One region of the Atlantibacter sp. MEI4A-1023 genome, then DNA from elsewhere that is predicted to be linked to it. Evidence: predicted binding sites of a transcription regulator. Region 1 holds the regulator's gene; each other region holds the start of a gene.
What was found. The regulator PurR, encoded in region 1, represses purine synthesis genes. The targets are predictions, from matches to a motif close to CANGCAAACGTTTGCNTG.

Region 1 (4,214 bases):
TCACCGCGCCGCCTGCCGCCGCGCCCAGCGCATTGCCCAGGTTAAACGCCCCGATATTTACCGATGACGACAGTCCCGGCGCTTCGCTGGCAACGCGCATCACGCGCATCTGCAACGGCGGCACCACCGCAAAGGTCGCCGCGCCCCATACCACCATGCTCAGCGCCGCGCCAAATTCACTGCGCGCCAGCCACGGAATAGCGGCCATAATCACGATCAGCAGCAATAAAAAGCCTTTCAGGGTGCCGGTCACGGATTTATCCGCCAGTCGGCCACCCAGCCAGTTGCCAAGGGAGAAACCGACGCCAATCAGCACCAGCATCGCGGTAACGAACAGCGGCGTCGCGTGGGTAACATGCTGCAATACCGGGGAAATATAGGTATACAGCGTAAACATCGCCCCCGCGCCTAAGACGGTGGTTAACAGTGCGCTGACCACCTGCGGACGCATCAGTACCGACAACTCTTTTTTCACGTCCGGGCGTTCGCCTGCGCCGCCTTTCGGCAGCGAGAACCACAGGCTAACCATAGAAATCACGCCGAGGCCCGCCGTCGCCAGGAACGACATCCGCCAGCCGATGGTCTCGCCGAGCCACGTGGCAGCAGGCACGCCGCCGATATTGGCAATCGTCAGGCCCATAAACATCGTGGCGACCGCGCTGGCCTGTTTATGTTTCGGCACTACGCTTGCCGCGACCACCGACCCCAGGCCAAAAAACGCGCCGTGGTTCAGGCTGGTGATAATGCGTGAGATCATTAAAGTGGCGTAATCCGGCGCGATGGCAGAAAGCACATTGCCGAGAGTGAAAATCGCCATCAGGAAGATCAGCGCGCTGCGCCGTGCACGATGAGACAAAAGCAGCGTCATCAGCGGCGCGCCAACCATCACCCCTACCGCATAGGCGCTGATGAGCATTCCGGCAGCAGGGATCGAGACATCGACACCTTTTGCGATGACCGGCAACAGCCCCATCGGTGAAAACTCAGTCGTGCCGATCCCAAACGCGCCGATAGCCAGCGCCAGCAACGGATAATTTATTTTCATTGGTGAATTCCAGAAATCGTGTCGCTTCACGTGTGTTTACTACACGGCGACTTGTAGCAAAAAAGAAGCAAAGAGTGACATTTGTCACATCAGAAAGGAAGTAACCATTTTGGCAAAAGATTTTTGCGCAAATGTGAATAATGAGGTGAAACAGAAGCGGGAGTCAGGAAATCGAACCAAACACCAAAAAATAGCCATTTTCTGGTGTTTGTTATTGCCAAACGCGGTCGAAATGTAATTTCTGTTTAGTTCAGTACCGCAACTAAACCGGTTGCCACAATCAGTCCCAGCACGATAACGGTCGTCACCAGAGAAAATTTCAGGTCTGTGCTCATTTTTGCTCTCCTTGTTACCCACATTAAAAGTGTGTGCAGATCATTTTTGCATAAATTCAGACAAAATTACCACGGGATTTAAGCTGATATGCGTTTTCCCTCTTCCCCTTTTGCGCAAGATCAGACAAAATCCGTCGCTACCTTATTTTTCACCAGCCATTGACCCCCTCCTTTTAATGTCGCAATCCCCGACATACTGCAACCGAAATGTTGCGGACCGAGGTTGGCATAGGCAAACGTTTAACCTGTGATGAACAGGGGCTCGGAGAGGGTCTGGAGTAACAAGAATGGCAACAATAAAAGATGTCGCTAAACGCGCAAACGTTTCCACTACAACTGTGTCGCATGTGATTAACAAAACCCGCTTTGTTGCGGAAGAAACACGCAACGCAGTTTGGGCAGCCATCAAGGAATTGCACTATTCCCCGAGCGCCGTGGCGCGCAGTTTAAAAGTTAATCACACCAAATCTATCGGTTTGCTGGCGACCAGCAGCGAAGCGCCCTATTTTGCTGAAATTATCGAAGCCGTGGAAAACAGTTGTTTCACCAAAGGCTATACGCTGATCCTCGGTAACGCCCATAACAACCAGGAAAAACAGCGCGCCTATCTGTCGATGATGGCGCAAAAGCGCGTCGACGGTTTACTGGTGATGTGCTCCGAATACCCGGAATCCCTGCTGTCGATGCTGGAAGAGTATCGCCATATTCCGATGGTGGTGATGGACTGGGGCGAATCCAAAGCCGACTTCACCGACTCGGTGATCGATAACGCCTTCCAGGGCGGTTATATGGCCGGGCGCTACCTGATTGAGCGCGGCCACCGCGAAATCGGCGTGATCCCCGGTCCGCTGGAACGTAACACCGGCGCGGGCCGTCTGGCCGGTTTCCTGAAAGCGCTGGAAGAAGTGCAAATCAGCGTGCCGGAAAACTGGATTGTGCAGGGTGATTTCGAGCCGGAATCCGGCTATCGCGCCATGCAGCAGATCCTTTCCCAGCAGCCGCGCCCTACCGCCGTGTTCTGCGGCGGCGACGTGATGGCGATGGGCGCGATTTGCGCCGCCGATGAGATGGGCCTGCGGGTGCCGCAGGATATTTCGGTGATCGGTTATGACAATGTGCGCAACGCGCGCTATTTCAGCCCGGCGCTGACGACCATTCATCAGCCGAAAGATTCCCTGGGCGAAACCGCGTTTAATATGCTGCTCGACCGCATCGTGAATAAGCGCGAAGAGTCACAAACCATCGAAGTGCATCCGCGTCTGATTGAGCGCCGCTCCGTCGCAGACGGTCCGTTCCGCGACTACCGCCGTTAATCCTCCCGGAGCCGGTTATTCCGGCTCCATCAACCACTCCCGGTTCAGCGTTTCGCTATCGCCCAGATAATCCAGCAGCCACAGCAGCGCAGGTGAAGTATCGGTTTGTTTCCAGGTGAGGCAGCACGGGGAGTCCGGGAACGGGTCGTCCAGTTCCAGCTTTTTCCAGTGCCCTGCCACTACCGGGTCGTGCGCCACATGCGCAGGCACCATGCCGACGCACAAGCCGTTGTTTAAACACGCCACCGCTGTCGCCCAGTCTGGCACCACCACGCGGCGCTGATTATCCAGCAGCCAGGTGGTGCGCTTGGGCAATGAGCGCGAGGTATCTTCCAGTACCAGCGACGGCCACTGGCGCAGTTGGTCATCGCTGAGCGGTGTCTGTTCCGCCGCCAGCGGATGGCTGGCGCTCACCACACACTGCCAGCTTAGCGGCCCCATATCGCGAAACGCGAACCGTCCGCCCACCGGGATCGCCTGGGTCGCGCCAATCGCCAGCTCGACGCGCCCGTCCGACAGCGCATCCCACACGCCGTTAAACACTTCCTGGGCGACAATCAGTTCCACATCGTCGAAATGACGATAGAAATCAAGGATTAGCTGGCGGGTACGCGCCGGTTTGACGATATTATCCACCGCAATAGAGAGCTGCCCGCGCCAGCCGTTGGCGATCTGCTGGCACTGCTGGCGCGTGACCATCATTTTTCTGATAACAGAACGGCCCTCTTTTAAAAACCACGCCCCGGCAGGCGTTAGCTCCACTTCCCGGTGACGGCGGATAAATAGCGGAACCGCCAGCCATTCTTCCAGTTGTTTAACGGTATAGCTCACCGCCGACGGCACCCGGTGCAGTTCCTGCGCCGCCGCGCTGAAGCTGCCGTTACGCGCCACCGCATCAACCACTTCCAGTGAATATTCAGACCACATGTTCTGCCTGCAAAAAATTTGAAAGGAACGTGCAAATATTAACGTTTCACAAGGACGATTGCACTTTTGTACACTCCTGCGTCCGTAATAAGCGTTATCAGATCAAAAAAGAAGAGAATTACCATGCGTCCTTCACGAGGTTTTTTAGTCTGGCTGGCAGGGTTAAGCGTTCTGGGCTTCCTGGCTACCGATATGTATTTACCGGCGTTTGCCGCCATTCAGCAGGATTTGGGCACAGAGGCCTCTGCCGTTAGCGCCAGCCTGAGTTTATTCCTGGCCGGGTTTGCCGTTGCGCAACTGGCGTGGGGCCCGTTATCCGATCGCTATGGCCGTAAGCCGATTTTACTGGCGGGCCTGGGCATATTCGCCGTGGGCTGTCTCGGCATGCTGTGGGTAGACAATACCGCCATGCTGCTGGCGCTGCGCTTTGTCCAGGCGGTAGGCGTCTGTGCCGCTGCCGTAACCTGGCAGGCGCTGGTCACCGATTATTATCCCGCGACCCGCACCAACCGCATTTTCGCCACCATTATGCCGCTGGTCGCGCTGTCGCCTGCTCTCGCCCCGCTGTTAGGCAGCTGGCTGCTGCATCATTTT
Region 2 (4,214 bases), 210 kb from region 1:
TGGAAAACTAGTGCTGAACAGATCCTGAAATCCGGTCCGGTTGTGCCGGTAATTGTGATTAACAAACTGGAACATGCCGTACCGCTGGCAAAAGCGCTGATCGCAGGTGGTGTGCGCGTGCTGGAAGTGACCCTGCGTACCCCGTGCGCTATGGATGCTATCCGCGCCATCGCCAAAGAAGTGCCGGACGCAATCATCGGCGCGGGCACCGTGATCAACGCGGCTCAACTGGCGGACGTGACCGAAGCGGGCGCGCAGTTCGCCATCAGCCCGGGTCTGACCGAGCCGTTGCTGAAAGCCGCAACCGAAGGCTCCATCCCGTTGATCCCGGGTATCAGCACCGTTTCTGAACTGATGCTGGGTATGGATTACGGCCTGAAAGAGTTCAAATTCTTCCCGGCAGAAGCCAACGGCGGCACCAAAGCGCTACAGGCCATTGCTGGCCCGTTCTCCCAGGTGCGTTTCTGCCCGACCGGCGGCATCACCCCGGCTAACTATCGTGATTACCTGGCACTGAAAAGCGTGCTGTGCATCGGCGGCTCCTGGCTGGTACCGGCAGACGCGATGGAAGCGGGCGACTGGGATCGCATCACTAAACTGGCGCGCGAAGCAGTAGAAGGCGCGCAGCAGTAAGCGGTTGACGTGAAGAGAAGGCAGGCGCAAGCCTGCCTTTTTTGTTTTAGCCTTCTACCTGCACCGCCGACGCTGCGGCTGTAGCGCGTTCGATGGCGGTTTCAACATCTTCTGCGCAGGCCAGCGCCACGCCCAGACGGCGCGATCCCTGAATATCCGGCTTGCCAAATAACCGTACCTGCACCCCGGCCCCCACGGCGGCGTCAATATTGCTAAAACGCACGTTATTGCTGGTCAGCTGCGGCAGGATCACCGCCGATGCGGCAGGGCCGTACTGACGAATGCCGCCCACGGGCAAGCCTAAAAACGCGCGCACATGCAGGGCGAACTCTGACAGATCCTGACTGATCAGCGTCACCATGCCGGTATCGTGCGGGCGGGGCGACACTTCGCTAAATACCACCTCATCGCCGCAGACAAACAGCTCGACCCCGAACAGGCCATAGCCGCCTAATGCCAGCACCACTTTTTTCGCCACGTCCTGGGCGCGCTTCAGCGCCAGTTCGCTCATCTGCTGCGGCTGCCAGGATTCGCGATAATCGCCGTCTTGCTGGCGATGGCCCACCGGTGCGCAGAAGTGCACGCCGTCCACGGCGCTCACGGTCAGCAGGGTGATTTCAAAATCAAAATTCACCACACCTTCGACGATCACTTTTCCAGCCCCGGCGCGGCCACCCTGTTGGGCGTACTGCCATGCGTCTGCCAGCTGTTCCCGCTGGCGAATAAAGCTTTGGCCCTTGCCGGAGGAGCTCATCACCGGCTTGACAATGCACGGCAGGCCGATCTCGTCCACCGCCGCCAGGAAATCGCTTTCGCTATCGGCAAAGCGGTAGGCCGACGTCGGCAGACCCAGCTCTTCTGCCGCCAGGCGGCGAATGCCTTCACGGTTCATGGTGAGTTTAGCGGCGCGGGCGCAGGGTACAACGCGCTGGCCCTGCTGCTCTAATTCAATCAGCGTATCGGTGGCGATAGCTTCGATTTCCGGCACGATGAAGTCAGGCTTTTCCTGCTCGACCAGCGCTTTCAACGCCGCGCCATCCAGCATGTTTATTGCGTAACTGCGATGGGCGACATGCATGGCCGGGGCGTTGGGATATCTGTCTACGGCGATCACTTCAAGACCGAGCCTCTGGCATTCAATCGCCACTTCTTTGCCTAATTCCCCTGAGCCGAGCAGCATCACGCGGGTGGCTGCCGGGCGAAGCGCGGTTCCTACTGTCAACATAACGAGATTCCTGGACCAAAAAAGAGGCCGCCAGTATATACGAAAACGATTGCGCAGGCAGGTGCGCGATTTTGATTTTTCTTTCAGGCTCTGATATACTGTATGCATATCCAGTTAAAGAGGCATCATGATGGCTGTTGAAATTCACTACGTTGTGGTCAGGGAAGGGAAAGAGAAAATGTCTTTTGCCAACAAAAAAGAAGCCGACGCATACGACAAAATGCTCGACTTAGCACAGACCCTTGAGTCCTGGCTGCAAAGCGCGCCGGTAAACCTTGAGGAAACCCAGCTTGAGCCGCTGTCACTGTGGCTGGCTGAACACAAAGATACCCTGGCGCAGGTTCTGCGTACCGGGCAAATGCCGCAGGAAGGCGCAACCGACGTAAAGCCGGACGCCGACCCGAAAGTGGAAGCGATCGCCAGCGGGCGTAAATCGAAAGCGGCATAAGCCCGTCGGTTCAGCTGCACTTTTCACCGGGACACGCGCCATCATCCCTTGCGCTTCGGTTGTTTTGTACCAGGCTTTCTGTGGTATTAACAACGGAGGGCATCTGATGAAAAAAGGGCTACTGGCGCTGGTGGCGCTATTTTCCGTGGGGCTGCATGCCGCGCCCCAGGAATCTCGCAATGTGAAGTTTACCGGCTGTGAAGGGTTGGATGCGCAAGGTATTTCAGCCAGCGTGAAACGCGACTATCTCCAGAACCGCATTGCCCGCTGGGCAGACGACCAGGAAAAACTCGGCCAGGCCGATCCGGTCGCCTGGGTCAATCCTGAAGCCGTGAAAGGCGGCGATGATAAATGGACCGTCCCCCTGACGGTACGCGGCATGCGAGCCGACATTCATTACACTGTGCAAGTTGATTGCAAAAAACAGACGGCAGAATACCGTCCTTAATCACGCGCAAGGGCCTGGCCCTTGCCGTTTATTTTCCTTTCCTTAGCCTGTCCCCACACTTCTTGACATCCCCTCGCTTACGCTCACAAGTGAGACTTTTACTGTGGGAGTACATATGGCGAACTGGCTTAAACATCTCCAGTCACTGCTGGGGGAACAGGGTAAAGGGTTATCGCAGGGGCAAGGGTTATCGAAACTGCTTAGCCCTGGCGCGTTGGGTGGCCTGGCAGGGCTGCTGGTAGCAAATAAATCCTCACGCAAGCTGCTGGCGAAATTCGGTGGCGGCGCGCTGCTCGCTGGCGGCGGCGCGGTAGCCGGCACGGTATTATGGAATAAATACCAAGACCGTATCCGGGCAGCCCACCAGGATCAACCCCAGTACGGTCAACAGGCGTCGCCCATTGATAAGCGAACCGAACGGTTAATTCTGGCGCTGGTGTTCGCCGCGAAAAGCGATGGACACATTGACGACGAGGAGCGTCAGGCGATTGACCAACATCTGCGCGATGCCGGTATCGAAGACGAAGGCCGCGCATTCGTTGAACAGGCCCTCGATCAACCCCTCGATCCGGCGCGTCTTGCCGAGGGGATCCAGAACGAAGAAGAGGCGCTGGAGCTCTATTTCCTCAGCTGTGCCGCCATCAACGCCGATCACTTTATGGAGCGCAGCTACCTGAACGCGCTGGGTGATGCGCTGGGCATTCCCGACGATGTTCGCGCCGACGTGGAGCGCGATATCGCGGTCAGCAAACGGGACGTTTCACCAGGATAACGCCTGGTTTGGTGGCGTTACGCTTGCAAGGCGCGGGGTTTTTGCCAACCTTATAAGGGTGTTAACCTAAAAGTTGAGCGTTATGCCACCAAAAGCAAAAGCAGTACCCCACACCATGACCCTGCATGGCGATACGCGTACCGATAATTATTACTGGCTGCGCGATGATGACCGGTCCGATTCTGAAGTGCTTGAGTATCTCCACCAGGAGAACGATTACGGGCGGCGGGTCATGGCCAGCCAGCAGGCACTGGAAGAACAGTTACTCAAAGAGATGATTGCGCGCATTCCGCAGCGCGATGCGTCTGCGCCTTACGTTAAAAATGGCTATCGCTACCGCCAGTTTTACGATGTGGGGTGTGAGTATCCGATTTATCAGCGCCAGTCGGTGATGTCATCAGAACGGGACCCCTGGGACGTGTTGCTGGATGCCAATCAGCGTGCGTCGCACAGCGAGTTTTATACCCTGGGTGCGCTGGCAATTACCCCGGATAACACCACGATGGTGCTGGCGGAAGATTACCTGTCCCGTCGCCAGTACGGCCTGCGCTTTCGCAATCTGGAAACCGGCAACTGGTATCCGGAGCTGATTGAGCATGTCGCGCCTGAAGTCGCCTGGGCCAACGATTCCCGCACCCTTTATTACGTCAAAAAGCACGCCAAAACGTTACTCCCGTATCAGGTGTGG
Region 3 (4,214 bases), 1.4 Mb from region 1:
AGCCTCGGCAAGTTGGCGTTGCTGTTCGGCTTGCTTTTCTTTCTCCATTAAATATCCCACCAGGCTGATTTGATATTTACGGATGTTTTCCACGTACGCATAGGCTTCGTGTCCACGGGCATAGCCGTAGGTGGTTTTCGAGTAATACGGCTTCTGGCTGAGCAGCGGCAGCCGTTGCTTCACATCGGCCCAGCTATCCGGGTTGCCTTTCTGTTTCGCCGTCAGGGCGCGGGCGTCCAGCATATGGGCATACCCCATATTGTAGGCCGCCAGCGCAAACCAGATGCGCTCCTCTTCAGGCACGCTTTCCGGCACTTTGCTCATCATATCTTTTAAATAACGAGCCCCACCGCTAATGCTTTGTTCCGGGTCGAGCCGATCGGATAAGCCCAGGCTTTGCGCCGTGTTACGGGTAAGCATCATCAGCCCACGCACGCCGGTAGGCGATGTGGCCTGCGGGTCCCAGTGGGATTCCTGGTAAGAGATGGCCGCCAGCAGTTTCCAGTCGATATCCGTGGCGTACTTTTCGAACAGCGGCTTCAGGTCCGGCAGAACGCTGTCCACCGCGCGTAAAAAGCTGCGGGTATCGACATAGTCAAAGTCATCGCCGTGACCGAGGTATTTTTCTTCCAGCCGCGCCAGGGTACCGTCTTCGGTGATCTGATTGAAAAAGTCGAGCAGGGCGGCGGACAGCGTATTATCCCCGTCGCGCAGGCTGAACCAGGTGACCGGCTGCTCATCGGTGATGTCCAGCGCCACCGCAATCTGCGGATGGACGCGCTGGAACAAATTAATTGCCACAGAATCGGCAACCGTGTAATCCAGCGTGCCGTCTGCGACCTGCCCTAACAGCATGTTGCTGTTACTGTGCTCATCCACACGCCAGTTCAGATCGGGATATTTACGCGCTTTGAGCGCCTGAAGATCGTTAGCCGCCACGTGTCCAGGCGCGATAGTCAGCTGCGCGTCGCTGATCGTGGCCAGGGTTTTAGGGCGGGTTTTACCGACGCGATACACCAGCTGTTGGGAAACCGAGTAATAAGTAGGGCCAGGCTGGTAGTTTTTGCTGCGCTCCTGGTTATAGACCAGGCCTGCCGCCAGGATATCCGCTTTACCGTTATCCAGATCGTCGAACAGCTTATTGATGGTGGGACGTACGGTGATTTGCAGCTTCACGCCCAGGTAATCGGCAAAGCTCTGGGCCAGTTCATAATCCAGACCCACCACTTTGTCGTTAACCCGGTTATAAATCAGCGGGCTGGACAGCGTGCTTACGCGCAATACTCCCCGAGCTTTGATCGCGGCGATACGATTCTCGGCTTTATCAAACCAGGGAATGGCGGGCCAAAGCGCCACAGCCAGTAGCAAGGTCACGATGCCGATAAACAGATAATTAATCTTTAATTTTTTCAAATAGTTAATTCTCTGTGCTGGAAAGGGGCTCAGCTAAATATCGTCATGAATATGCGGTTTTTATTGTTGAATGAGCGGCATTTTGCTTAATAAAACCGCATGAGGCAACTTATTCGCGCTTTCAATCACATTTATAGGCGCTATCGATTGACGATTTTATTTCTACGCAAACGGTTTCGTCGGCGTGCCGGATTCTTTATAATGACGCCCGTTTTCCCCATGCGCCCCTGTGAGCGCCGCTCACGCCCGAAGACGAGAGAGTTTTGATGATGGAAATTCTGCGTGGTTCGCCCGCTTTGTCGGCATTTCGTATTAACAAACTGCTGGCCCGCTTTAACGATGCTCACCTGCCGGTGAGTGACATTTACGCCGAGTATGTTCATTTTGCTGACATCACCGCTCCACTGACCACCGAAGAACACGCGCAACTCGAACGCCTGTTGAAATATGGCCCGAACCTCAGCAGCCATGCGCCATCAGGCCGATTGATTGTCGTTACGCCGCGTCCCGGCACCCTCTCCCCCTGGTCTTCCAAGGCCACCGATATCGCCCATAACTGCGGCCTGGCAAGCGTTAAGCGCCTTGAGCGCGGCGTGGCGTATTATGTCGAGGCCAGCACCCTGACCGAGGCCCAGTGGCAGCAGGTCGCCGCAGAGTTGCATGACCGAATGATGGAGACCGTGTTCGCCTCGCTGGAGCAGGCGGAGCAGTTGTTTGCCCATCATCAGCCTGCGCCGGTACAAAGTGTCGATCTGCAAGGGCAGGGACGCGCCGCGCTGGAAGAGGCCAATATTCGTCTCGGCCTGGCGCTGGCCGAAGATGAAATCGATTATTTGCAGGATGCGTTCACCACACTGGGGCGTAACCCGAACGACATCGAACTGTATATGTTCGCCCAGGCCAACTCTGAACATTGCCGCCATAAAATCTTCAATGCCGACTGGGTGATCGACGGCGAACAGCAGCCGAAGTCGCTGTTCAAAATGATCAAGAACACCTTTGAGAAAACCCCGGACCACGTGCTGTCTGCCTATAAAGACAACGCCGCGGTGATGGAAGGCTCTGAAGTCGGGCGCTTCTACGCGGACCACGAAGCCGGGCAATATGATTTCCACCAGGAAGCCGCGCATATCCTGATGAAGGTCGAAACCCATAACCACCCGACGGCGATCTCCCCGTGGCCGGGTGCCGCCACCGGTTCCGGCGGCGAAATTCGCGATGAAGGCGCCACTGGGCGCGGCGCGAAACCGAAAGCAGGGCTGGTGGGTTTCTCGGTCTCCAACCTGCGCATTCCGGGCTTTGAGCAGCCGTGGGAACAGGATTTCGGCAAGCCGGAGCGTATCGTCAGCGCGCTGGATATCATCACTCAAGGCCCGTTGGGCGGCGCGGCGTTTAACAATGAATTTGGTCGCCCGGCGCTGAACGGCTATTTCCGTACCTATGAAGAGCAGGTCAACAGCCACAACGGCGTTGAACTGCGCGGCTACCACAAGCCGATTATGCTGGCGGGCGGGATTGGCAACATCCGTGCCGACCACGTGAAAAAGGGCGAAATCCCACCGGGCGCGAAGCTGATCGTGCTGGGCGGCCCGGCGATGAATATCGGGCTGGGCGGCGGCGCGGCATCGTCAATGGCGTCCGGCCAGTCGGATGCTGACCTGGATTTCGCTTCGGTACAGCGCGACAACCCGGAAATGGAACGCCGCTGCCAGGAAGTGATCGACCGCTGCTGGCAGTTGGGCGACGCTAACCCGATTCTGTTTATTCATGACGTTGGCGCGGGCGGCTTGTCTAACGCCATGCCGGAACTGGTAAGCGATGGCGGTCGCGGCGGGCGTTTCGAGCTGCGCGACATTTTGAACGACGAGCCGGGCATGAGCCCGCTGGAAGTGTGGTGTAACGAATCTCAGGAACGTTATGTGCTGGCGGTTGCGCCGGAACAGTTGGCGCTGTTTGACGAGCTGTGCCGCCGTGAGCGCGCGCCGTATGCGGTGATTGGCGAAGCGACTGAACAACAGCACCTGACGCTTAACGACAGCCACTTCGATAATCAACCCATCGATATGCCGCTGGACGTGCTGCTGGGCAAAACCCCGAAAATGACCCGCAACGTTGAGCGTTTGCAGGCGGTGGGCGAGGCGCTGGACTGTAGCGCTATCTCCATTGCCGACGCGGTTAACCGCGTACTGCATCTGCCGACGGTGGCGGAAAAAACCTTTCTGGTCACCATTGGCGACCGTACCGTCACCGGCATGGTGGCGCGCGATCAGATGGTCGGTCCGTGGCAGATCCCGGTTGCTAACTGCGCGGTCACCACTGCCAGCCTCGACAGCTACTACGGCGAGGCCATGTCCCTGGGTGAACGCGCGCCGGTGGCACTGCTCGATTTCGCCGCGTCAGGCCGTCTGGCGGTAGGGGAAGCGCTGACTAACATCGCAGCGACCCAGATTGGCGATATCAAACGCATCAAGCTTTCGGCAAACTGGATGGCCGCTGCAGGCCACCCTGGTGAAGATGCGGGCCTGTACGATGCAGTGAAAGCCGTGGGCGAAGAGCTGTGCCCGCAACTGGGTCTGACCATTCCGGTGGGCAAAGACTCCATGTCGATGAAAACCCGCTGGCAGGAAGGTAATGAAACCCGTGAAATGACCTCGCCGCTGTCGCTGGTTATCACCGCGTTTGCCCGCGTAGAAGATGTACGCCATACCGTGACGCCGCAGCTTTCTACCGACGATAACGCCCTGCTGCTTATCGACCTGGGCGAAGGTCACAATGCGTTGGGCGCGACTGCACTGGCGCAG

Region 2: purT (formate-dependent phosphoribosylglycinamide formyltransferase) is a predicted target of PurR. The motif match lies at 1,897-1,914, and genes of this name have one in related genera.
Region 3: purL (phosphoribosylformylglycinamidine synthase) is a predicted target of PurR. The motif match lies at 1,577-1,594, and genes of this name have one in related genera.

Annotation. Positions count from the first base shown of each region.
Region 1 covers NZ_CM149568.1:2,549,045-2,553,258, forward strand. The annotation lists gene ACVV26_RS12245 (MFS transporter) at 1-1,045, opposite strand, end outside; gene cydH (cytochrome bd-I oxidase subunit CydH) at 1,291-1,380, opposite strand; gene purR (HTH-type transcriptional repressor PurR) at 1,668-2,693, shown strand; gene punR (DNA-binding transcriptional activator PunR) at 2,709-3,620, opposite strand; gene punC (purine nucleoside transporter PunC) at 3,744-4,214, shown strand, end outside.
Region 2 covers NZ_CM149568.1:2,757,706-2,761,919, reverse strand. The annotation lists gene ACVV26_RS13335 (bifunctional 4-hydroxy-2-oxoglutarate aldolase/2-dehydro-3-deoxy-phosphogluconate aldolase) at 1-633, shown strand, start outside; gene purT (formate-dependent phosphoribosylglycinamide formyltransferase) at 680-1,858, opposite strand; gene ACVV26_RS13325 (YebG family protein) at 1,989-2,306, shown strand; gene yebF (protein YebF) at 2,410-2,754, shown strand; gene ACVV26_RS13315 (tellurite resistance TerB family protein) at 2,870-3,526, shown strand; gene ptrB (oligopeptidase B) at 3,609-4,214, shown strand, end outside.
Region 3 covers NZ_CM149568.1:1,186,406-1,190,619, forward strand. The annotation lists gene mltF (membrane-bound lytic murein transglycosylase MltF) at 1-1,413, opposite strand, end outside; gene purL (phosphoribosylformylglycinamidine synthase) at 1,680-4,214, shown strand, end outside.